Regions from separate parts of the Amycolatopsis sp. NPDC026612 genome, predicted to be linked through region 1. Evidence: riboswitches for the same ligand, from Rfam matches in the RefSeq annotation. Region 1 holds a riboswitch; each other region holds the start of a gene.
What was found. A riboswitch is a leader RNA that binds a small molecule or an ion and turns the genes downstream of it on or off. The one in region 1 is predicted to bind S-adenosylmethionine.
Positions count from the first base shown of each region.

Region 2: another riboswitch for S-adenosylmethionine. It lies ahead of AB0F15_RS06345 (ATP-binding cassette domain-containing protein); the one in region 1 lies ahead of thrC (threonine synthase).
Region 3: another riboswitch for S-adenosylmethionine. It lies ahead of AB0F15_RS21145 (aminotransferase class V-fold PLP-dependent enzyme); the one in region 1 lies ahead of thrC (threonine synthase).

Region 1 covers NZ_JBEZYB010000055.1:94-7,824, forward strand. Annotated here, with positions in the region: gene thrC (threonine synthase) at 1-1,243, opposite strand, end outside; SAM riboswitch class I at 1,256-1,389, opposite strand; gene holA (DNA polymerase III subunit delta) at 1,538-2,518, shown strand; gene rpsT (30S ribosomal protein S20) at 2,726-2,986, opposite strand; gene AB0F15_RS33240 (DMT family transporter) at 3,317-4,180, shown strand; gene AB0F15_RS33245 (VOC family protein) at 4,204-4,578, shown strand; gene AB0F15_RS33250 (class I SAM-dependent methyltransferase) at 4,575-5,195, opposite strand; gene lepA (translation elongation factor 4) at 5,311-7,161, shown strand; gene AB0F15_RS33260 (Uma2 family endonuclease) at 7,294-7,731, shown strand, end outside.
Region 2 covers NZ_JBEZYB010000004.1:167,148-174,878, reverse strand. Annotated here, with positions in the region: gene AB0F15_RS06365 (fatty acyl-AMP ligase) at 1-1,566, opposite strand, end outside; gene AB0F15_RS06360 (ABC-F family ATP-binding cassette domain-containing protein) at 1,592-3,358, opposite strand; gene AB0F15_RS06355 (ASCH domain-containing protein) at 3,363-3,791, opposite strand; gene AB0F15_RS06350 (4-(cytidine 5'-diphospho)-2-C-methyl-D-erythritol kinase) at 3,788-4,750, opposite strand; gene AB0F15_RS06345 (ATP-binding cassette domain-containing protein) at 4,890-5,903, opposite strand; SAM riboswitch class I at 6,112-6,202, opposite strand; gene rsmA (16S rRNA (adenine(1518)-N(6)/adenine(1519)-N(6))-dimethyltransferase RsmA) at 6,350-7,186, opposite strand; gene AB0F15_RS06335 (transglycosylase family protein) at 7,310-7,731, opposite strand, start outside.
Region 3 covers NZ_JBEZYB010000021.1:94,576-102,306, reverse strand. Annotated here, with positions in the region: gene AB0F15_RS21165 (penicillin-binding transpeptidase domain-containing protein) at 1-1,581, shown strand, start outside; gene AB0F15_RS21160 (metalloregulator ArsR/SmtB family transcription factor) at 1,665-2,357, shown strand; gene AB0F15_RS21155 (potassium/proton antiporter) at 2,455-3,933, shown strand; gene AB0F15_RS21150 (M23 family metallopeptidase) at 4,024-4,677, shown strand; SAM riboswitch class IV at 4,774-4,888, shown strand; gene AB0F15_RS21145 (aminotransferase class V-fold PLP-dependent enzyme) at 4,929-6,263, shown strand; gene AB0F15_RS21140 (hypothetical protein) at 6,404-7,021, shown strand; gene lspA (signal peptidase II) at 7,045-7,710, shown strand; gene AB0F15_RS21130 (RluA family pseudouridine synthase) at 7,707-7,731, shown strand, end outside.

The sequences.
Region 1 (7,731 bases):
CGGCTGCGGCCGACGGCGGCAGCGTCGCCTTGGGGCCGACGTGGTTCTCGATCGCGTCGAGGGTCTTGAGGCCGTCGCCGGTGATCAGCAGGACCGTCTCGGCGTCCGGGTCCAGCTTGCCCGTCTCGACCAGCTTCTTCGCCGTGGCGACGGTGACCCCGCCCGCCGTCTCGGTGAAGATGCCTTCGGTGCGGGCCAGCAGCCGGATGCCTTCGACGACCTCTTCGTCGGAGACGTCCTCGATCGCGCCGCCGGTGCGGTTGACGATGTCGAGCACGTACGGGCCGTCGGCCGGGTTGCCGATCGCCAGCGAGCGGGCGATCGTGTTCGGCTTCACCGGCTGGACGACGTCGTGGCCTTCGCGGAACGCAGCCGACACCGGCGAACAACCGGTGGCCTGTGCGCCGAACACCTTGTACAGGCTGGCCTCCACGAGACCGAGCTGACCCAGCTCGCGGAAGCCCTTGTCCACCTTGGTCAACTGCGAACCGGAGGCGATCGGCACGACGATCTGCGGCGGGATGCGCCAGCCGAGCTGCTCGGCGACCTCGAAGGCCAGCGTCTTCGAGCCCTCCGAGTAGTACGGCCGGACGTTCACGTTGACGAACGCCCACTTCGGGTGCTCACCCGCCAGCTCGGTGGCGAGGCGGTTGACGTCGTCGTAGTTGCCGTCGATGGCGATGAGATCGCCGTCGTACACCGCGGTGGTGAGGATCTTGGCGCGCTCGAGGGACTTCGGGATCAGCACGACCGACCGCCAGCCGGCGCGGGCCGCGGCGGCGGCCGTCGCGTTGGCCAGGTTGCCGGTCGACGGACACGCGAGCACCTCGAACCCGAACTCGCGGGCCGCGGCCAGCGCGACGGCGACGACACGGTCCTTGAACGAGTGCGTCGGGTTGCCGGTGTCGTCCTTGACCCACACGCGCTTGAGGCCGAGTTCCTTGGCGAGGCGGTCGGCGCGGACCAGCCGGGTCGCGCCCGGCTCGGTGTTCGGGATCTCTTCGACGTTGGACGGAACCGGGAGGAGCTTCTTGTAGCGCCAGATGTTCTTGGGGCCGGCCTCGATGTCTTCGCGGCGGACGCGGCCGAAGTCGTAGGCGACCTCGAGCGGCGAGAAGTCTTCGGCGGAGACGAATTCGGGAGCGAGTGGCTGCCGGTGGCCCTCTTCCTTCGACACCAGTTCGACAGCCGGACCGAGATCCGGGGTCTTCGTGGTGGAGGTCGTGCCGAGGGTTGCGGTCATCGCGAGGTTCCTTCCTCATCTGCCCCGCCGGAGCGGGCCGGAATTGGCACCGTGGTCGTCAGCTACCCCGCGATCGCGGGATGACGGGCTGTACGCCGGTTGCCGGGGCTTCGTCGGGCCGTTCCCTCTGCCCCTCTGGATGAGCGGTATTCAGTTGTCGGTGCGCGCACGCCGGAACTTTCCGGGGCGAGCTGCCTCGGCTACACCGTACGACATCTCGCTCGGGCCGTGCCATGGTGCCCGCTCGACATCACCGGAGCGGGCGCACGACTGAGCAAGTGAGAGGATTCGCGGGTGACCGCGCAAGCCACCGCCCCGGCCCCGCTGCAGCTGGTGCTGGGTGAGGAAGAACTGCTGATCGAGCGCGCCGTCCGGGAGACGCTCGCCGCCGCCCGCGCGATGGACGCCACGGCCGAGCTGACCCGGGTCCGGGTGTCCGATCTCACAGCCCCTGAGCTGGCCGAACTGGTCAGTCCTTCGCTGTTCAGCGAGGGCCGGGTGATCGTCCTCGAGTCGGCGCAGGACATCTCGCAGGAGCTGGCCGACGCCGTGGCGGGCTACCTGAAGGACCCGGCGGACGGGGTCGTGGTCGTCGTGGTGCACACCGGTGGCGGGCGCAGCAAGGCGGGCAAGTCGCTCCCGGCGGCGCTGAAGAAGGCCGGCGCCGCGATCACGGAGTGCCCGAAGCTGACCAAGCCGGCCGAGCGGGAGCAGTTCGTGCGCCACGAGGTGCGCCGGGTCGGCGGCAAGATCGACCCGGCAGGGGTCGCCGCCCTCCTTGACGCCGTGGGCTCCGACCTGCGGGAACTCTCCTCGGCGGCGACGCAGCTGGTCGCGGATACGGACGGAGCCGTCGACGCCGACGCGGTCCGCCGCTACCACCGCGGCCGCGCCGACGTGACCGGGTTCGCGGTGGCGGAGAAGGCGGTCAGCGGCGACCGCGCGGCGGCGCTGGAATCGCTGCGCTGGGCGATGCAGCTCGGCGTCCCGCACGTCCTGGTCGCCGACGCGCTCGCCGACGCGGTCCGCACGATCGCCCGGGTCTCCGCCGCCGGCCGGGGCAACCCGAACCAGCTGGCGGGCGAACTCGGCATGCCGCCGTGGAAGATCCGCAAGGCGCAGGGACAGTCCCGCGGCTGGAACCCTGACGGCCTGGCCACGGCGATGCGCGTGGTCGCCCGGCTGAACGCCGAGGTCAAGGGCGTGGCAGCGGACCCCGGCTACGCCCTGGAGCGCGCGGTCCTGGAGGTCGCCGCAGCGAAGGGTGACCGCTGAGGCCGCGGACGTCCGGAGTGGCTGCCGCGAACGGCGACCGCTGACGGGCTTGAGGTGGCTGCCTCCAAGGGCAGCCGCTGACGGCGGGGCCGTCTGGAGCTGGTCGCCTGTCAAGGTCGGCCGCTGAGGCTGGCGCGCCGAGCCGCCGCACCTCCGCGCATGGAAAAGGCCCCGGCCGAAGCCGGGGCCTTCCAGAAATCAACCAGCTCAGAGCGCGTTGACGCGCTTGGCCAGCGCCGACTTCTTGTTGGCGGCCTGATTGGCGTGGATGACGCCCTTCGAGACGGCCTTGTCCAGCTTCTGGGCGGCGTCGCGCTGCAGCTCGACGGCCTTGGCCTTGTCGCCGGACTCGGCGGCTTCGCGGACCTTGCGGATCGCGGTCTTCACCGAGGACCGGATCGCCTGGTTGCGCTGACGCGCCTTCTCGTTCGTCGTGATGCGCTTGATCTGCGACTTGATGTTGGCCATAGGGCAACTCCTGTTTCACTCGGTGAGATTCGCCGCCGCGCTGAAGTGGCCCCGCTCGAAGAGCGGGTTTCCTCCATGACGGAATGCCGCACGGGCAGCGAGCGACCACTTTAACAGCCCGGCCGCCGGCGTCCGGAGCCGGGAGTACCGTGGGCGACGGTAGTGCCTAGGGTTCCGTCGCCGGTCCGAACAGCCCGCACCACACAACCAGGGCCGGCGGGACTGGTCCGAGCGGCACCATCGGCGGGCCCGGACGGCCGGTCGTTCATCTGACGGGGCAAAAGCCTGGAGGACCGGGGTTTTCGCGCACGCGAAACCCGAGGGGATCCCGTGAACGCCACCGCCTTGTCCCTGGTCCTCGTCGCCGCCGTCGTGCACGCCGCGTGGAACCTCGCGGCCAAGCGGATCTCCTCCGGTGGCACCCAGTTCGTCTGGCTCTACTACACGGCCGGCGCCATCCTGCTGCTTCCGGTCACGATCGTGCTGCTCGTGGTCGAAGACCACCCTCCACAGTGGAGCTGGCTGCTCGCCGCCGCGGTCACCGCCGTCCTGCACATCGCCTACGGCGTCGTGCTGCAGCGGGGGTACCGGGTCGGCGACCTCTCCGTCGTCTACCCCGTCGCGCGCGGGACCGGGCCGCTGCTTTCGGTGCTGGCCGCCGTCCTGGTGCTCGGCGAGCGGCCCGGCCCGCTCGGCCTGCTCGGCGCGTTCCTGGTGATCGCGGGGGTGCTGGTCATCAGCACCGGGCGCAAGGCGGACGACCCGCACGCGGTCAAGGCCGGCATCCTCTACGGCCTCCTGACCGGGGTCGTCATCGCCGGCTACACCCTCTGGGACGCGCACTCGGTGACCGGCCTCGGCGTGCCCCCGGTCGTCTACTTCGGCCTCGGCTCGGTCCTGCAGAGCGTGCTGCTCGTGCCCGGCGCCCTGGCCGATCGCGCCGAGGTGACGCGGATCTGGCGCGAGCAGCGCCGCGAAGTCTTGCTGGTCGCGGTGCTGTCGCCGGTCGCCTACATCCTCGTGCTGTTCGCCCTCACCCTGGCGCCGGTCAGCCTGGTCGCGCCCGCCCGGGAGCTGAGCATCGTGCTCGGCGGCCTCGCCGCCTGGCTGGTGCTGGGCGAGGGCAACGCCCTGCGGCGGCTCGCCGGGTCGGTGATCGTGCTGTCCGGCATCGCGGCGATTGCGGCCGCCTGAGCCCGTCCGGTAGGGATGGTCGGATGGAGATCCTGAAGAGCCGGCTGCTGATCCGCCCGCGCGACGTCGCCGCGTCCACGGCGTTCTACCGCGACACCCTCGGTCTGGCCGTGGAACGCGAGTTCCCCGGGGGCACCGTGTTCTTCCTCGGCCACGGCTCCCTGGAGGTCTCCGGCCGGGGCGAGACGGGCTCCTCGCCCGACCTGGTGCTCTGGCTGCAGGTCCGGGATCTGGCCGGCACCATGGCCGGCCTCAAGGAGAAGGGCCTGGAGCCGGTGCGGGACGCCCAGCGCGAGCCGTGGGGCCTCGACGAGGCCTGGATCGCCGATCCGGACGGCACGCGGATCGTGCTGGTCGAGGTGCCCGAGGGCCACCCGATCCGCACGGACACCCGCTAGGCGGGCTTGACGGCGCGCAGCTGCGCGGCGAGCGCGGTGAAGCCCGGGGGCTCCCAGGTCCAGGTCTGCAGGTCGGTGAAGCCCGCGGCGGCGGCTTCGTCGGCCAGGACGTGCCTGCTCACGGGCAGCCACTTCTCGTGCGCGGACACCAGCAGCCGGCCGCCGGGGCGCAGCACCCGGAACAGCTCGGCGAACCCGGCCGCGCGGTCGTCCCACAGCATGACGTTGTTCACGGTCAGGACCACGTCGACGGACCCGTCGGGCTCCCCGGTGTGCGCTGCCGAGCCCGCACGCAGCTCGGCGCGGTCGCCGCAGCGCTCGTGGCAGAGCGCGAGCATCTCGGGGGACGGGTCGACGCCGACGACGCGCCCGGCCAGGCGTGCGGCGGCCTCCAGGCCGACGCCGGGGCCCGGCCCGACGACCAGGACGGTCTCGTCCGGCTCGATCTTCGCCAGGTCGACGACGCGGTGCTCGGTGGCGGCGTTGCCCCGCGCCATGACCCAGCCGCCGAGGCGGCCGAGCGTGCCGGAGGGGTGACCGAACGTCCGGTCGAGGACGCGGGCAAAGCCGCTGGTCTCCGGCTGGGGAGGGGGTGCCGGCTGGTGCGATGTGCTCATACTTCGAGGGCACCACGGATCCCAAAACCCCGCATCGGGGATGACCCCCACCCGCACCCGGAGGGCCATGGGACCATAGGGGTGGCCATCCCCGACTTTCCGAGGACTCATTCGAGTGACAGCGCTCAACAAGTTCGCCGACACCACCTTCACGCCTCCGGAGCTCATCCGGAACTTCTGCATCATCGCGCACATCGACCACGGCAAGTCCACCCTGGCCGACCGCATGCTGCAGCTCACCGGCGTCGTGGAAGAGCGGGCCATGCGCGCTCAGTACCTCGACCGGATGGACATCGAACGTGAGCGCGGCATCACCATCAAGGCGCAGAACGTCCGGCTGCCCTGGCAGGTCGACGGGCAGGACCACGTCCTGCACATGATCGACACGCCCGGCCACGTCGACTTCACCTACGAGGTCTCGCGGGCCCTGGAGGCGTGCGAAGGCGCGGTCCTGCTGGTCGACGCGGCGCAGGGGATCGAGGCCCAGACGCTGGCCAACCTGTACCTCGCGCTCGAGAACAACCTGACGATCATCCCGGTGCTCAACAAGATCGACCTGCCCTCGGCCGACCCCGACAAGTACGCGGCCGAGCTGGCCCACATCATCGGCTGTGAGGCCGACGACGTCCTGCGGGTCTCGGCCAAGACCGGCATCGGGGTCGGCGCGCTGCTCGACGAGGTCGTGAAGTCGGTTCCGGCACCGGAGGGTGACGCCGACGCACCCGCCCGCGCGATGATCTTCGACTCGGTCTACGACACCTACCGCGGCGTGGTGACCTACATCCGGGTGGTCGACGGCAAGATCACCCCGCGTGAGCGCATCAAGATGATGTCCACCGGCGCCACCCACGAGCTCCTGGAAGTCGGCATCATCTCGCCGGAGCCCAAGCCCAGCAAGGGGCTGGGCGTCGGCGAGGTGGGCTACCTGATCACCGGCGTGAAGGACGTCCGCCAGTCGAAGGTGGGCGACACCGTGACGTCGGAGCGCCAGGGCGCCAAGGAGGCGCTGGCCGGCTACCGCGAACCGAAGCCGATGGTCTACTCCGGACTGTATCCGGTCGACGGTTCCGACTACCCCGAGCTGCGCGAGGCGCTGGACAAGCTCCAGCTCAACGACGCCGCGCTCGACTACGAGCCGGAGACGTCGGTGGCGCTGGGCTTCGGCTTCCGCTGCGGCTTCCTCGGCCTGCTGCACCTGGAGATCACGCGCGACCGGCTCGAGCGCGAGTTCGGTCTCGACCTGATCTCCACCGCGCCGAACGTCGTCTACGACGTGGTGCTGGACGACGGCAAGGAGATCCACGTCACCAACCCGTCGGACTGGCCGACCGGGAGCAAGATCGACAAGGTGCTCGAGCCGGTCAGCAAGGTCAGCATCCTGGCGCCGTCGGAGTTCATCGGCACGATCATGGAGCTGTGCCAGAACAAGCGTGGCCAGCTGCTCGGCATGGACTACCTGTCCGAGGACCGCGTCGAGCTGCGGTACAACATGCCCCTGGGCGAAATCATCTTCGACTTCTTCGACACGCTGAAGTCGCGTACGCGCGGCTACGCGTCGCTGGACTACGAAGAGGCGGGCACGCAGGCGGCGGACCTGGTCAAGGTGGACATCCTGCTGCAGGGTGAAGCCGTCGACGCGTTCTCCGCGATCGTGCACAAGGAAGACGCCTACAACTATGGCAACCGCATGGTGAACCGGCTCCGCGAACTGATCCCGCGGCAGAACTTCGAGGTGCCCATCCAGGCCGCCATCGGCGCCCGGATCATCGCCCGCGAAACCATTCGCGCGATCCGCAAGGACGTCCTCGCGAAGTGCTACGGCGGTGACATCTCGCGTAAGCGGAAACTGCTGGAGAAGCAGAAGGAAGGCAAGAAGCGGATGAAGACCGTCGGCCGGGTCGAGGTCCCGCAAGAGGCTTTCGTCGCCGCACTGTCCACTGAGGACTCCGGGAAGAACAAGAAGTAACTGTTCCGTTGATGTGACAGCGGCGCCCATATTCACGCCTACGCGTGAATATGGGCGCCGAACTCGTGTTCGATGTGGTTTCTGTCGGTGCTGTCTGCTTTGCTCTGGTGCGAAGAGCGAAAGGAGAGCACCATGACGGTCATGGCAGATATCGAGCATCCCGCCGATTCGGGCCCCCTGACGGTGCACGATCTTGAGGGGATGCCGGACGATGGCCGACGCCGAGAACTCGTCGACGGGGTGCTCATCGTGAGCCCGGCGCCAGGAAGACGGCATCAGGCAATCGTGGTGAGACTGTGGAGAGTGATCGAGAGGGTGTGTCCGCCCGAGTACGACGTACTCGTCGCACCCTTCGCGGTGCACTCGGGGGACGATACCGAGCTGCAGCCGGACGTCCTGGTCGGCCGGGACGAAGACTTCACCGACAAGGATCTCCCGGCGCCACCGGTGCTGGCGGTCGAAGTGCTGTCGCCCAGCACGGCGATCTACGACTGGAACCTCAAGAAGGCGGTCTACGAACGGCTCGGAACCGGCAGCTACTGGGTGATCGACCCGGCGGAGCCCGCGCTG
Region 2 (7,731 bases), on a different contig from region 1:
CATGTCGACGGCGTCGCGGACCCGGGCCGCCACCTGCTTCATCAGGCTCTTCTCGGCCTCGGCGTCACCCGCCAGCTTCGACTCCACGACCACCGCGAACCGCTCGCGGCGGCTGCCCGCGTCCAGCCGGACCGCCACCGCGTTGCCCGCACGCACCCCTTCGACCGACGTCGCCGCGCGCTCGATGTCCGTCGGGTACAGGTTGCGGCCGCCCATGATGATGACGTCCTTGCGGCGGCCGCAGATGACGATCTGGCCGTCCACCAGGTACCCGAGGTCGCCGGTGTTGAGCCACCCGTCGGCATCCTGGGTGTCGAGCGGCCCGTCCATCGTCAGGTAGCCGGGCGTCACGGCTTCGCCGCGCAGCCGGATCTCGCCGACCTCGCGGTCGCCGGCCCGCTCGCCCGCCTCGTTGACGATCTCCGCTTCCAGTCCGTCCAGGGGACGGCCGAGCAGCGCGAACGCCCGGACGCCGTCGGTGCCGCGCCGCGGGTCACCCTCGGGGACCGGCACCGCGCGGTTTTCCGCCTCCAGCGCGTCGGCCTCGACGACATCGAGCGTGAGGCCGGTGAACAGCGGCGCGAACGACACCGCCAGCGTCGCCTCCGCCATGCCGTAGGCCGGGAAGACGCACTCCGCCGGCATCTTGAACCGGGCCCCGGCGTCCACAAAGGTCTGGACGGCGGTCTCGTCGACGGGCTCGGCGCCGTTCAGCGCGATGCGCAGCTTCGAGAGGTCGTACGCGGTGTCGTCGTCGACGCGGGCCATCCGGCGCCCGACGATCGCGTACGCGAAGTTCGGCGCCGCCGTCGTGGTGCCGTGGTACTTCGTGATCAGCTCCGGCCAGATCAACGGGCCCGAGAGGAACTCGACCGGGGTGATCTTGACCAGCTCGACGCCGAAGGTCATCGGCACGGTCAGGAAGCCGACCATCCCCATGTCGTGGAACGTCGGCAGCCAGGAGACCATCACGTCGACGTCGAAGTCGAACTCCGCGCGCTCGACCATGGCCTTGACGTTGGAGTACAGGTTCCCGTAGGTGATCCGCACGGCCTTCGGGTCGGCCGTCGAGCCACTCGTCAGCTGCAGCAGCGCGGTGTCGCCCTCGTCCGTCGCGACGACGTCGGCGAGCGGCTCGGCGGCGGCCAAGTCGGTGATCAGCTTGAACCCGATGCCTTTTTCGGACAGCACCGGAGCCAGCTGGTCGAACGGCTCGCCCAGCAGCACCAGGTCGGAGCCGATCATCCCGAGCACCCGCACGGTGTCCTCGGCCCATTCGGCGAGATCGGTGCGCTGGGTCGGCTGGTGCAGCATGGTGACGCTGCCGCCGGCCAGCCACACGGCCTGCACGGTCGGGGCGATCAGCGCCGGCGCCGCGGCCAGCACCGCGACGGCACCCCCGCGCTCGAACCCGCCGGCGACCAGGCCGCCGGCGATCCGCCGGGCTTCGGCGTGCACCTCGGCCCACGTCCGCCGGACCGGCTCCTTCGGCTCGCCGGTGACCATGCCGCGCTGCTGCCCCCGCTTCGTCGCGGTGGCGACGAGCGTGTCCACGAACCTGCTCATGCGGCAGACATTACTGGCAGCCGTGTCACTCCAGCAGTTCGGACGTCTCCAGCCAGCGACCCTCGACGTCCTCGATCTCGCCCTGGACGCCCTTCAGCTCGGCGTTGAGCTCCATCAGCTTCGCCGGTTCGGTCGCCGCCTCCAGCAACGCCGCGTGGAGCTTCTCCTCCTTCGCGTGCAGCTGGTCCAGCTTGCGCTCCAGCCTGCCCAGGTCCTTCTGCGCCGCACGCAGATCCGCCGCCGACTTCTTCGCCTCGGCCTTCGCCGCCGCCGGGGTCGCCGCGGCCGCCGGCTCCTTGGCGAGAACACGGCGGTTCAGGTACTCCTCGATGCCGCCGGGGAGGTGGGTGATCCGGCCGTCGCCGAAGAGGGCGACGATCGTGTCGCAGACGCGTTCCACCAGGTAGCGGTCGTGCGAGACGACGACCATCGTGCCCGGCCAGCCGTCGAGGAGGTCCTCCAGCTGCTGCAGGGTGTCGATGTCCAGGTCGTTCGTCGGCTCGTCGAGCAGCAGCACGTTCGGCTCGGCCATCAGCAGCCGGCACAGCTGCAGCCGGCGCCGCTCGCCGCCGGAGAGGTCGGCGACCGGCGTCCACTGGCGCGCCTGCGGGAAGCCGAGCTTCTCGCCCAGCTGGGACGCGGTCATTTCCTGCTTGCCGAACACCACGCGGCCGGCCACCTGCTCGATCGCCTGCAGCACACGCAGGTCGCCGGGCAGGTCGTCGAGCTCCTGGCGCAGGTGCGCGAGCGCGACCGTCTTGCCCTCGATCCGGCGGCCCGTCGAGCCCTCGACGTCACCGCCGAGCAGCTTGAGCAGCGACGTCTTGCCCGAGCCGTTGATCCCGACCAGGCCGATCCGGTCGCCCGGGCCGATCCGCCAGGTGACGTGGTCGAGCAGCGTCCGCTCGCCCACCGTGTACGTCGTGTCTTCCAGCTCCAGCACGGTCTTCCCGAGCCGCCGCTTCGCGAACGCCTGCAGTTCCACGGAATCGCGCAGTGGCGGGACGTCCGCGATCAGCGCTTCGGCCGCCTCGATGCGGTAGCGCGGCTTCGACGAGCGCGCCTGCGGGCCGCGGCGCAGCCACGCCAGCTCCTTGCGGGCCAGGTTCTGCCGCTTCTCCTCGGCCGTCGCGGACAGCCGCGCCCGCTCGGCGCGCGCGAAGATCCAGTCGGCGTAACCGCCTTCGTACTGCTCGACGCGGCCGTTCGCGACCTCCCACGTCAGGGACGCGACGGTGTCGAGGAACCACCGGTCGTGCGTGACGACCACGACCGCGATCCGCCGGGTCAGCAGGTGGTCGGCAAGCCACTGGACACCTTCGACGTCCAGGTGGTTGGTCGGCTCGTCGAGGACGACGAGGTCGAGCTCGCCGGTCAGCGCGGCGGCCAGTGACACCCGGCGCCGCTCACCGCCGGAGAGGTTCGCGGTGGGCGTTTCGAGCCCGATCGCGGTGATGCCCAGTCCGTCCACAATAGACCGCACGCGCGCGTCGGCGGCCCATTCGTGCTCGGCGCCGTAGCGTTCGAGCACCACTTCGCCCACCGTGCTGCCGTCCGGGAGCACGGTCCGCTGGGTGACCACGGCCATCCGCAGGCCGCCGACGTGGCTGACCCGCCCGGAATCCGGCTCGGCGAGTCCGGATAGGACTTCCAGCAGGGTGGTCTTGCCGCCACCGTTGAGGCCGACGACGCCGATGCGCTGTCCGGCCGCGACACCCAGCGACACGCCGTCCAGCAGTGGCTTCACCCCGTAGGACTTGCTCACCGACTCGAGATTGACCAGGTTGGCCATCCGTTCAGCCGATCCTCTCTTTGGGAGACACTTCCACGATGACGAACCGCGTCGCCACGACCAGCGTCGTGTCATCCACGGTGAATTCCGGATCTTCCAGCGCCGCCCGCATTTCGGCGCTCTGCCAGTACTCCGTGTGACCGGCGCGCCATTCGGCGACGCTCGTGTCGCCCTCGCCCTCGCCCTCGTCGAGCGCGTGCTGCAAGTCCACTTCGGACAATGGCAGGACGTGGACCTCGGTGGTCTCGGGCACCGCAACCCCTTCGCCCGCCGAGTCGATCATCAGCTCGCGCTCGCCGACGACGGGCAGCTCTTCGCCGTACTTCTCGTATTCGGCGACCAGACCGGTGGTCGAAGTCTTGTCCCCGCGCAGGATCGCCGCGACCAGCTTGTCGCGCAGCGGGCCGGGGAACGCGAACTCGGCGTGCTTCACGCGTGCACCCGCGGCGACGCCGGGCGCGGCGCGTCGTCCCCGCCGACCAGCCGGGCGCCGGGGACCGGGCCGTGGGCCACGCGGACCGTCCGGCACACGCCGGCGCCGGACAGCTCGGCCGCGACCGCCACGGCCGACTGCGCGTCTTCGCAGAGGAACGCGCACGTCGGGCCGGAGCCGGACACCGTGCCCGCGAGCGCGCCCGCGTTGACGCCCGCCCGGAGCGTGCGGCGCAGGTCGGGCCGCAGCGAGACCGCCGCCGCCTGGAGATCGTTGCCCAGCAGCAGCGCCAGCTGACGCGGGTCACCCGAAGCCAGTGCCTCGACGACCGGGGTGTGCGAGCCGATCCGCGGCGGGTTGCCCGCCGCGCGCAGCCGGTCCAGCTCGTTGAACACCTTCGGCGTCGACAGCCCTTCGGCGTCGAAGGCCAGTACCCAGTGGAACGTGTGCCGCGACAGCACCGGGACGAGCTGCTCACCCCGCCCGGTGCCCAGCGCGGTGCCGCCGTAGAGCGCGAACGGGACGTCGCTGCCCAGCCCGGCGGCGATCCCGGCCAGCTCGTCGCGGGTGACGTCGAGGTTCCACAGGCTCGCGAGCCCGACCAGCGTCGCCGCCGCGTCGGCGCTGCCGCCCGCCATGCCGCCGGCGACCGGGATGCCCTTGCGCAGCACCACCCGGACCTTCGGCTCGCCGGTGCGGCCGACGTGGGCGGCCAGCGCTTCGACGGCCCGCCAGGCCAGGTTTTCGGGGCCGGTCGGGACCAGGCCCTCGCCCTCGCCGTAGACCTCGATGCCGGGCTCTTCGGTGACCGCGACGGTCACCTCGTCGGTCAGCGACAGCGCCTGGAACACGGTCACCAGCTCGTGGTAACCGTCTTCGCGCAGGTCGTCGACCGAGAGGTGCAGGTTGACCTTGGCCGGAACCCGGACGGTGACTGGGGGCGGAACTACGGCGAGCACCCGACCAGCCTACGTGCCCGCGAAAACGCCCCGATGCGAAGTGCGCATCGGGGCGTTGACAGCCGGGGCTCCGCCACCCGGACCCCCGCAAAGCCCGGAGCGACAGCCGGGGCTCCGCCCCGGGCCGGGGCTCCGCGGTTCAGGCGGCCGCGACCCCCTGCGGGCCACGGGCGTGGTAGCTGACGTGGCCACCGCGCTCGGCGACCCACGCCAGCGCCGCGTCGGCCCGCTCGCCGCGGACGCCGAGGCGGAAGCGGCCGACCGGGGTGTCGCCGATGCGGGTCAGGCCGCCGCCGATGGTGGCGAACTCGACGTCGAAGCGGCCGGCGGCCTCGGGCAGCAGCGCGCCCACCGACGCGAAGCCGACCAGCACGACGTCGGCCGAGCGGTCGTAGCGCGCCACCTGCGAGCGGGTGGTTTCGATGGCGGGCAGCAGCGCCTGCGCGGTGCGGCTGGCCGGGTCGGAGATCAGGTCGAGCACCGTGCCGCGCTCGACGACCGTGCCGTCCTCCAGCACGGCGACGTCGTCGCAGACCCGGCGGACCACACCGGCGTCCGGAGTCGTGAGGACGACGGTGACACCCAGCTCGGAGCGGGCCCGGTCGAGGACGGCGAGGACGGCGCCGGCTTCTTCCGGGTCGATGCCGGCGGTCGGGTCGTCGGCGAGCAGCACGGCGGGAGCCGCCGCCAGTGCCTTCGCGACCGCGACGCGACGGAGCTGACCGGCGGACAGCTCGCCGGGGCGCTGTGCGGCGCGCGGGGTCAGGCCGACGAGGTCGAGCAGCGAGCCGACCCGGCTGCGGCGCTGCGGGCCGTCGATGCCGAGCTGCTCGAGCGGGGAAGCGATGTTGCCGGCGATGGTGCGTTCGGCGATCAGCTCGGGCTTCGTCGAGACCACACCGAGCTGACGGCGGATCTCGCGGAGCCTGCGGCCGTCGAGGGTGCCGGTGTTGAGGCCGTCGAGGCGGACGACACCGCGGTCGGGGCGCTCCTGCAGCGCGATGCAGCGGGCGAGGACGGACTTGCCGGACCCGGCCGGACCGACCACGCCGAACAGCGAGCCCGCTTGGACGTCGACGCTCACGTCCCGCAGGGCGACGACCGAATTTCCGTTGATGGCAAAGGTTTTGGACAGGTTTTCGACGGTGATCACGAAGGCTCCAGAAAACGGGGTGCGCGCAGAGGCGCGACACCCGGCCGCAAGCGAAATCCGTCCGTTGTGGACGGTGCATGAAGAAGAGGTGGACCGGCTACGACAAGCTCAGTTGGAGCGTCGACATGCGGTCACGGAGCGGCGGCCTTCGTCGACTACGCGACGCTTGGTCAGGAGCAGGGGGCGAGCAACCCTCTTCATCGAACGGCCTCCATCGGTCCTGGCGGTAGCACCTGCCCTGTGGAGGGTGGTTGCTGCGACTTCGGCGAGCCAGGTCTCTCAGTCGCTCGGGATGGACGTACTGAGTAAAACCGATCCCGAGGAGCGAAAGCAAGCCCATCAGCCCAGATCACACGACTGGCGGTGTCCGAATCGCGGGATCGAGGGCGGAGAGGGCGAATTTCACCGCCTCCACAGTGGAGCCGGTGCCGGAGCCGCCGCGGCGGCTAACGCGCGGCGGCGATCCGGACGAAGTCGTGCACGTCGAGCTGCTCGCCGCGGGTCCTGGGGTCGATCCCGGCGGCCGTCAGCAGCTGACCGGCCCGCTCGGCCGAACCCGCCCAGCCGGCGAGCGCGGCACGGAGGGTCTTCCTGCGTTGTGAGAAAGCGGCGTCCACCAGGCCGAACAGCAAATCCCGGTCTTCGGACGCCGTCGCGTCCCCGCGTTCGAACGCGACGAGCGCGGAATCGACGTTCGGCACGGGCCAGAACACCGAGCGTGGCACGGCGGCGACCTTGCGTGCGGTGCCGTACCAGGCGAGCTTGACGCTCGGCACGCCGTAGATCCGGCTGCCGGGGCCGGCGGCCATCCGCTCGGCGACCTCGGTCTGCACCATGACCAGACCGGTCTTCAGCGAGGGCACCTCGGCCAGCAGGTGCAGCACGACGGGCACGGCGACGTTGTAGGGCAGGTTGGCGACGAGGGCGGTCGGAGCGGACAGCTGGTCGGCCGTGACGCGCAGCGCGTCGGCACCGAGGACGGTGAGGCGCTCGGCGGCCTCGGGCCCCCGCTCGGCGACCGTCTCGGGCAGCCGCGCGGCGAGCTTCGGATCGATCTCGACGGCGACGACCCGCGCGCCGGTGGCCAGCAGCCCGAGGGTCAGCGACCCGAGGCCGGGCCCGACCTCGAGCACGACGTCGTCCGGCCCGATCTTGGCGAGCTCGACGATCCGGCGGACGGTGTTGGGATCGTGCACGAAGTTCTGCCCGAGCTTCTTGGTCGGCCGCACGTCGAGCTCGGCCGCCAGCCCGCGGATCTCGGCAGGTCCCAGCAGTTCAACCACCGGGTGAGCCTACCGAGGGGCTCGGGGCCCGTACCCGGAGGGACGACACGCGTGCCCAGGCGGACGACACAGGGCACGCAAAACGGCCCCCGCGGGAGGCGGGGGCCGTTTCGGAAAGGAGCGTCAGGCCTTCTTGCCGCAGACCGGCCAGGCGCCGTAGCCGCCGCGGGCGTCGCGGACCTTCTCCGCGATCGCGATCTGCTGCTCGCGGGAAGCCTGGCTCGGCAGGGCCGCGTACTGCGAGCCGCCGTAGGCGTTCCAGGTCTGCTTGTCGAACTGGAGGCCGCCGTAGTAGCCGTTGCCGGTGTTGGTGGCCCAGTTGCCGCCGGACTCGCACTGCGCGATGCGGTCCCACGAGGAACCGTCGCCGATGACCGGGGCCGGGGCCTTCTTGGAGCCGACGTGGATGATCTTCGGCTTCGCCTGGGTGATGACCTGCTCGGAGACGCTCTCCCGAGCGATCTCCTTGCCGTTCTTCTGCGTGACCTTGTAGGTCACCATCTTCTCGCCGGGCGTGCCGGGGTCCTCGACCTGGGTCTTGCCCT
Region 3 (7,731 bases), on a different contig from region 1:
CTGGTTGTCGTGGTCGTGGTGGCGGCGTTCTTCCTGCTGAACGGCGGGGGTTCGACACCGGAAGCGGCCGCCGGCGCGACAGCGGTGGAGAAACCCGGCGCCATCGACCCGAAGTCGGCGATCAGCGAGTACCTGCAGGACCTGTCCGAGAACGATCCCGACGCGGCGAGCCGGCTGACCGACGACGCCACGGCCGCCGCGGTGGCCCTGCGGAGCACCCGGAACACGCTGAACCCGGCGTCGGTGAGCGCCAAGCTGACCGAGCTGCAGCCGACCGCGGCCGGGGCGAAGCAGACGGACGGGACCTTCAGCCTGGCGTGGACGCTGAAGCCGGGCAAAGTCTGGACCTACGACGTGCCGTTCCAGCTCGCGCTGGCCGGCGGCAAGTGGCTCGTGCACTGGGCGCCGTCGCTGCTGCACCCGAAGCTGGAGGCGGGCCAGCGGCTGGTGATCAGCACGGCGGCGCAGGACACCACCGCGGTCGCCGACCGCGACGGCAAGCCCCTCGTCATCACCGGCTCCGGCGGCGTGCGGCCGGCCGACGGCAACCCGGCCCCGCTGCTGCGCTCGGCGCTCGTCGGGCAGGTCACGGCGGCGGCCGGCGGCGGCTTCGCCGTCGAGCGCGTCGACACCGGCGGCAAGAGCGTCGAGACGCTGTTCGGGAAGACGTCGGCCGAAGGGGCGAAGCCGCTCGTGTCGAGCCTGAGCCTGGCCACGCAGAACGCCGCGCAGGCCGCGGTGGACGGTTACCAGGGGTCGGCGATGCTCGTCGCCCTCGACACGGGGTCGGGCGACATCCTCGCCGTCGCGCAGAACGCCGCCGCCGGGAACTCGCCGAAGGCGCTCAACGGCCTGTACGAGCCGGGATCGTCGTTCAAGATCGCGACGTCGGTCGCCGCGGTCCAGCAGAGCGGGCTCTCCGCGGCTTCGCCGGTCGACTGCCCCGGCGTCGCGACGATCGGCACGCGGACCGTCAAGAACGAAGGCTTCGAGCTGGGCGCGACGAACCTGCAGACGGCGTTCGCGCGCTCCTGCAACACGACGTTCGGGCAGCTCGCGCTCGCCCTGCCCGCGGACGGGCTGAAGAAGGCGGCCGACGAGCTGGGCCTCAACGCCGACTACGAGATCCCCGGGCTGAAGACCGAACTGGGGAAGGTCGAGCCCGCGGCGAGCAAGGACGAGCAGGTCGAGGACGGCTTCGGCCAGGGCCGGATCCAGGTCAGCGCCCTCGGCGGCACGCTGATGGCCGCCACGGTCGCCACCGGCAAGGCGATCACGCCGAGGCTGTGGCACGACCTCGACACCACGGTGGTCAAGGGCTACTCGCCGCCGCCGTCGTCGGCGCTCGGCGAGGTGCGGAAGATGATGCGCGCGGTGGTCACCAGCGGCACCGGCCGCGCCGCCGCGTCCGCCGGGAGCGTCTTCGGCAAGACCGGCACCGCCCAGTTCGGTGACGGCAAGCAGGCCACCGGCTGGTTCGTCGGCTACCGCGGAAACGTCGCTTTCGCGGTGGTCCTGGAGAACTCGAACGACTCGGGCCCGGCAGTCAGCTTGGCCGCCAAGTTCCTCAAGGCCCTCTGACCCCGGCCCAAAGCGTAGCTTTCACGTGAAAGCTACGCTTTGCTTCGGTGGGGGCCGAAGGGTGCGGGCCGTACCGTGGGCGCATGGAGACGATCGCACTGGCCGAGGTGGCCGCCGTGCTCGCCGACCCGAGCCGGGCCACCATGTGCCTCGTGCTGCTGGACGGGCGGGCCTGGACGGTCGGTGAACTCGCGAAAGCGGCCGGGATCGCGCTCTCGACGGCGAGCGAGCACGTCACCCGGCTGGCCGGTGCCGGGTTCGTCGCCCGGGTGAAGCAGGGGCGCGCCAGCTACGTCCGGATCGCCGATCCGCGCGTGGCCGAGCTGATCGAGCACCTGGCCCAGCACGCCGAGCACCGGCCGGTGACCGGCCTGAAGCCGTCGCTGCGGGTGCGGCGGCTCGGGTTCGCGCGGACCTGCTACGACCACCTCGCCGGCCGGCTCGGCGTCGCCCTCCGCGACGGCATGCTCGCGGCCGGGCTGGTCGACGTGGCCGGCGGGCTGGCGCTGACCCCGCGTGGCCGCGAGGCGCTGGCGACCCTCGGCGTGCCGGTCGCGGCCGGGCGGCGGTCGCTGCTGCGCGACTGTCTGGATTGGACGGAACGCCGCGACCACCTCGCCGGCGCCCTGCCGGCGGCGTTGCTCGACCGGGCGGTCGACGCCGGCTGGGTGGCCAGGGACGGGCACCGCGCGGTCAAGGTGCTGCCGGCGGCGGGGGAGCCGTTCGCGGTGCTCGGCGTCGATCTCGACGCGCTCGGTGCCGGGGCGGGGCCCTAACACACCGGGTGTCCGGCGCCGGGCAGCGGTACACGAACGAGTTAACGTCCGCGCCTCACTATTCTGAGGGCCCCACGGCACTCGGGAGGGAGGCGGCATGGACCAGCTTCCCGTGCTGCTCGGCGTCGGCGGCGTTGTGCTCCTCGCGTCCGTGCTGGCCGTGCGCGTGTCGATCCGGCTCGGTCTCCCCTCGCTGCTGCTGTACCTGGGGATCGGCGTGGTGCTGGGCGAAGCCGGCTTCGGCATCCGGTTCGACAACCCCGAGCTGACCCAGTCGCTCGGCCTCGCCGCCCTCGTCATGATCCTCGCCGAGGGCGGGCTGACCACGCGATGGTCCGCGGTGAAACCCTCGCTGGGCATCGGAATCGCACTGTCCACAGTGGCGGTGGTGGTGAGCGTCGCGGTCACCGGTGCGGCCCTGCACTGGCTGCTGGGCCTCGACTGGCGGCTGGCGCTGCTGTGGGGCGCGGTGCTCGCCTCCACCGACGCGGCCGCGGTGTTTTCGGTGCTCCGCACAGCGGGGATCGGCAAACGGCTCACCGGCGCGCTCGAGCTCGAGTCGGGCATCAACGACGCGCCGGCCTACATCGCCGTCGTGGTGCTGGCCGAAGGCACCACTGTGGACTGGACGCTGCCGCTGCTGGTGGTCTACGAGCTGACGGCGGGCCTGGTCATCGGGCTCGCCTTCGGCTGGCTCGGCGGGTTCGCGCTGCGCCGGGCCGCGCTGCCGGCGACCGGGCTCTACCCGCTCGCCACGGTCGCCGTGTGCGTCGTGGCGTACTCGTCCGGGCAGCTGCTGCACGCGTCCGGGCTGCTCGCCACCTACGTCGCCGCGCTGGTGCTCGGCAATTCGCGGCTGCCGCACCGGTCGGACACGCTGTCGTTCGCCGAGGGCCTGGGCTGGCTGGCGCAGATCGGGCTGTTCGTGCTGCTCGGCCTGTTCGCCTCGCCGGGGCGGCTGCTCGACGCGATCGTGCCGGGCCTGGTCGCGGGCGCTGTCGTGCTGCTGCTGGCGCGGCCGGTCTCGGTCGTGCTGTCGATGCTGCCGTTCCGGCTGCCGTGGCGGGAACAGGCGTTCCTGTCGTGGGCCGGGCTCCGCGGCGCCGTGCCGATCGTGCTCGCCATGATCCCGCTGTCGCAGGGACTGCCGGGCGCGCAGCGGCTGGTCGACGCGGTGTTCGTGCTGGTCGTCGTGCTGACGTTGGTGCAGGGGGCGACGCTCGGCCCGCTCGCGCGCCGGCTCGGGCTGGCCAGGAAGTCCGAGGCGCACGAGATCGAGGTCGACTCCGCGCCGCTGGACGAGCTGGGGGCCGAGCTGCTGCAGGTCCGGATCCAGCCCGGGTCGAAACTGCACGGCGTCTACCTGTCCGAGCTGCGGCTGCCCGTCGGGGCGACGATCAGCCTGGTCGTGCGTCAAGGCGCCAGCTTCACGCCGCAGAAGACCAGCCGGCTGCAGGAGCACGACCAGCTGCTGGTCGTCACGACGACGGCCGTCCGCGACACGGCCGAACGCCGGCTCCGGGCCGTCGACCGGGCCGGCCGCCTGGCTCGCTGGAAGGGCGAGTCCGGCCAATAACGGAAATTCACGAACAGGCTTCCCAGTAGTCCCTCTTTTGGCTTAATGTGCGCTCGATCGAGTGAACATGGCGCCGAAGGAGTGCACACGGTGACGAAACTTTCCGTGCGGGGGACGAGCCTGGCCGCAGCGGTCGTCGCGGCCGTGGGGCTCCTCTCCGCCCCTGTAGCCGCCGCCGCGGGGCCCTTCCCGGCCTTCGCCCTGCCGTTCGAAGCCGGCCAGCAGGTCTACTCGGCGGGCATCCACTCCGACGACGGCAACGCCGGCGTGAAGAACGCCATCGACTTCAGCCCCGCCGACGGCACGGTGCGGGCGGCGCTGGCCGGCACCGTCCACCTGCAGCACTGTTCGGGCGGCGACTGGGTGACCGTCGATCACGCGGGCAGCTGGCGGACCGGCTACTACCACTTGGAAGGCATCCAGGTCACCGACGGTGAGCACGTCGAGGCCGGTGCAGTGCTCGGCTCGACCGGCAACGCGCTCCCGTGCGGTGGCAGCAGCACCGGCGCCCACGTGCACTTCACGCTCTGGACGCTCCCGGACGCGGCCGCGGGCGACTGGGACAACGTCGCCTTCGCCCGGATTTCGACGACGGTCGCGGCGGCCGCGGGTGAGCCGGTCGACGGCAAGACCCTCGGCGGCTGGCGTTTCGCCGCGGGGACCGAGCAGTACTCGGGCACCGCGACGCACGTCGCGGACGACACCGTCGTCCCGCTGCCGGGCCGCTTCCGCGCGAGGGCCTGACGCAGCTCCGCGCGTGAAGCGGGCGCTTGTGATCGGCGTCTCACATCGTGAAGCGGGGTTGGCCACCGGACACACTCTCGGTTACCTTCGGAGCCAGGTCATGAGTGCCAGCGCGAAGCCCCGGCTTGCTGGCCGGCAACCCTCCTACCGCGGTGGGGTGCCCCGGGTGAAGACCGGGCCGGTCGCGCCGTGCGACGGGCAAGCGCGGGCCCCTCGCCGGGGGTCCCCCGGACTGCCGAGGAGGCACCCCGATGACTCTCGCCATCGATCGCACCCAGCTCGAAACCGTGGTCTCCCAAGACATCCCCGCCGTCGCCGGCGCGTCGCTGCGGGTGCCGCTCGTCACCGGCGGCGACATCGGCTACGCCAACCTCGACCACGCCGCGAGCGCCCCGTGCCTCGACGCCGTCCGCAGCGCCGTCGACGAGTTCCTGCCTTGGTACGCCAGCGTCCACCGCGGCGCGGGCTTCGCGTCGCAGGTCTCCACCCGGCTCTACGAGCGGACCCGCGACACCCTGCGCCGGTTCACCGGTGCCCGGCAGGCCGACACCGTCGTCTTCACCCGCAACACCACCGACTCGTTCAACCTGCTCGCCCGCAGCCTGCCGCGGCACACCACGGTGGTCGTGTTCGACACCGAGCACCACGCCGCGCTGCTGCCGTGGGCGGGCCCGAACGTCCGGCGGCTGCCGACCCCGCGCACCCGGCTGGCCGCGGTGTCCGCTGTGGACGAAGCGCTCGCGGATTCCCCGCAGGGACCGCGGCTCGTGGTCGTCACCGGAGCGTCCAACGTGACCGGTGAGCTGCTCCCGGTGGCGGAGATCGCCGCCGTGGCGCGCAGGCACGGCGCCCGCGTCGCGCTCGACGCCGCCCAGCTGGCCCCGCACCGCCGGATCTCGATCAAGGAACTGGACGTCGACTACGTCGCGCTGTCCGGCCACAAGCTGTACGCCCCCTTCGGTGCGGGCGCGCTGATCGGCCGCGCCGACTGGCTGCGCGCGGCCCGGCCGTACCTCGCCGGCGGCGGTGCGACCAAGCTCGTCACCGAGGACGCCGTCGTCTGGAACAGCGGGCCGGAGCGCCACGAAGCCGGTTCGCCCAACACTGTCGGCGTGTACGCGCTCGGCGTCGCGTGCGAAACCCTGAGCCGGAACTGGGCCGCCGTCGAGGCGCACGAGCAGGCCCTGCTCGCCCGGCTGCGCAAGGGACTCGAGGGCATCCCGGGCTGCGCCGAACTGCGGCTGTTCGACGCGCCGGTCGACCGGGTCGCCACGGTGAGCTTCGTCGTCGACGGCTTCGACCCCGGCTGGCTCGCCGCGGTGCTGTCGGCCGAGTACGGCATCGGCGTCCGCGACGGCGCGTTCTGCGCCCACGTCGCGGCGCGGCGGCTGATCGCCGTCACCGGCGGCGCCGGGCAGCAGGCGGTCCGCGTCAGCCTCGGCCTGGGCAGCACGGAAGAACACGTCGACCGCGTGGTGCTGGCGCTGCGGCAGATCGTCGCGCGCGGAGCCCGCTGGGAGTACGCGAAGGTGGACGGCCGCTGGGCCCCGGTGGGCGACCCGCGGGAGCTGCCGCCCTTCTGCTGAGCGCCCGCCCGGGCCGATGGGTTTCGTTGGTCCTGCCGGGGTTCACGCACCGGGCGGTTCGTCCTCGGCACCGTCGGCGCGCTGCTCGCGGCCTTCATCGCCCCTGCTGCGCGGAAACCCGCACCCGATAGCCTGAGGCGATGGGGAGTGCACGGCGGTACTGGTTCCCGCTGGCCGCGCTGGGGTTCGCGCAGCTGGTGATGGTGGTCGTCGACCTGATGCCGGACGAGCCCGCGCCGATCGGGCAGTTCGCGACGGGCTACCAGCTTTCCCAGAGCCTGTCCGGCTTCGGCACCGGCGGGGTCGGTGGCGGGCCGGGTTCGATGACCGCGGTCGCGGTGGACGTGGTGCCCTCGGCGACGCTCGGCTGGCTCGCCGGTCTCGCCGGCGTGGTGCTCGCCGTGGCCGCCTGGTACTGGCGAGAGCTGCGCAGGGCGGGCACGCCCCCGCGTCCCGGGCGGTTCCTGCTCGGCACCCTCGGGGCGCTGGCCGCCGTCCCGCTGCTCGACCTGGTCGGCGCCCTCCAGTTCCGGCTGGGCGGCGACCTGCGCGGCCCGCTGCTGGCGGCGCTGGGTCTCCTGCTGCTGGCCGGATACGAGCGCAGCCGGTTCCTGGTGGCCGTCGCCGCGGTGTTCGTGCTGGTCACGCTCGTTTTCCAGCCGCCGTCGACGGGGGCGCTCGCCGCGGCGGGCGTGCTGTTCGCGGCCGCGTTCGCCGTGCTCCTGGGCCCTCGGCCGGACGGGCCCGACACGGCCTGACCAGCGCCGTGGACAATGGACCGGTGAGCACCGAGCCCAGCCACTCCGAACCCGACACCGACATCGACGTCCCCGCCGAGGCCGTGCCCGATCCCGAGGCCGACGCGCCCGAGAACCCGGAGGTCCCGGCGAAGCCGCTGCTGCCGAAGCGGCGGGTCGGCTGGGTGTTCGCCGTCGCCGTCGTGTTCTGGGCGATCGACCTGGTGACGAAGAACCTGGTCACCGCCAACCTGGAGGGCAAGGAGCCGGTCCGGATCCTCGGCGGGCTGATCTACCTGCAGGTGATCCGCAATCCCGGTGCCGCGTTCTCGATGGCCACCGGCATGACGTGGGTGCTCGCCCTGGTCGCGCTGGCCGTGATCATCGCGATCATCTGGCTGTCGCGGCGGCTGCGCTCGATCGGCTGGGCGATCGGCCTCGGCCTCGTGCTCGCCGGCGCCACCGGCAACCTGACCGACCGCATCTTCCGCGCGCCCGGCGGCCTGCAGGGCCACGTCGTCGACTTCATCTCGGCGTTCGCGCCCAACGGCAAGGGCTTCGCGATCTTCAACATCGCCGACTCGGCGATCTGCGTCGGCGGTGCCCTGATCGTGCTGCTTTCCCTGCTGGGCAAGGACTACGACGGCACGTCGACCAAGGACAAGAAGCTCGAGAAGACGATCGACAAGGCACAGGAGGAGCAGGCGTGACGTCGAGGATGCTCCCGGTGC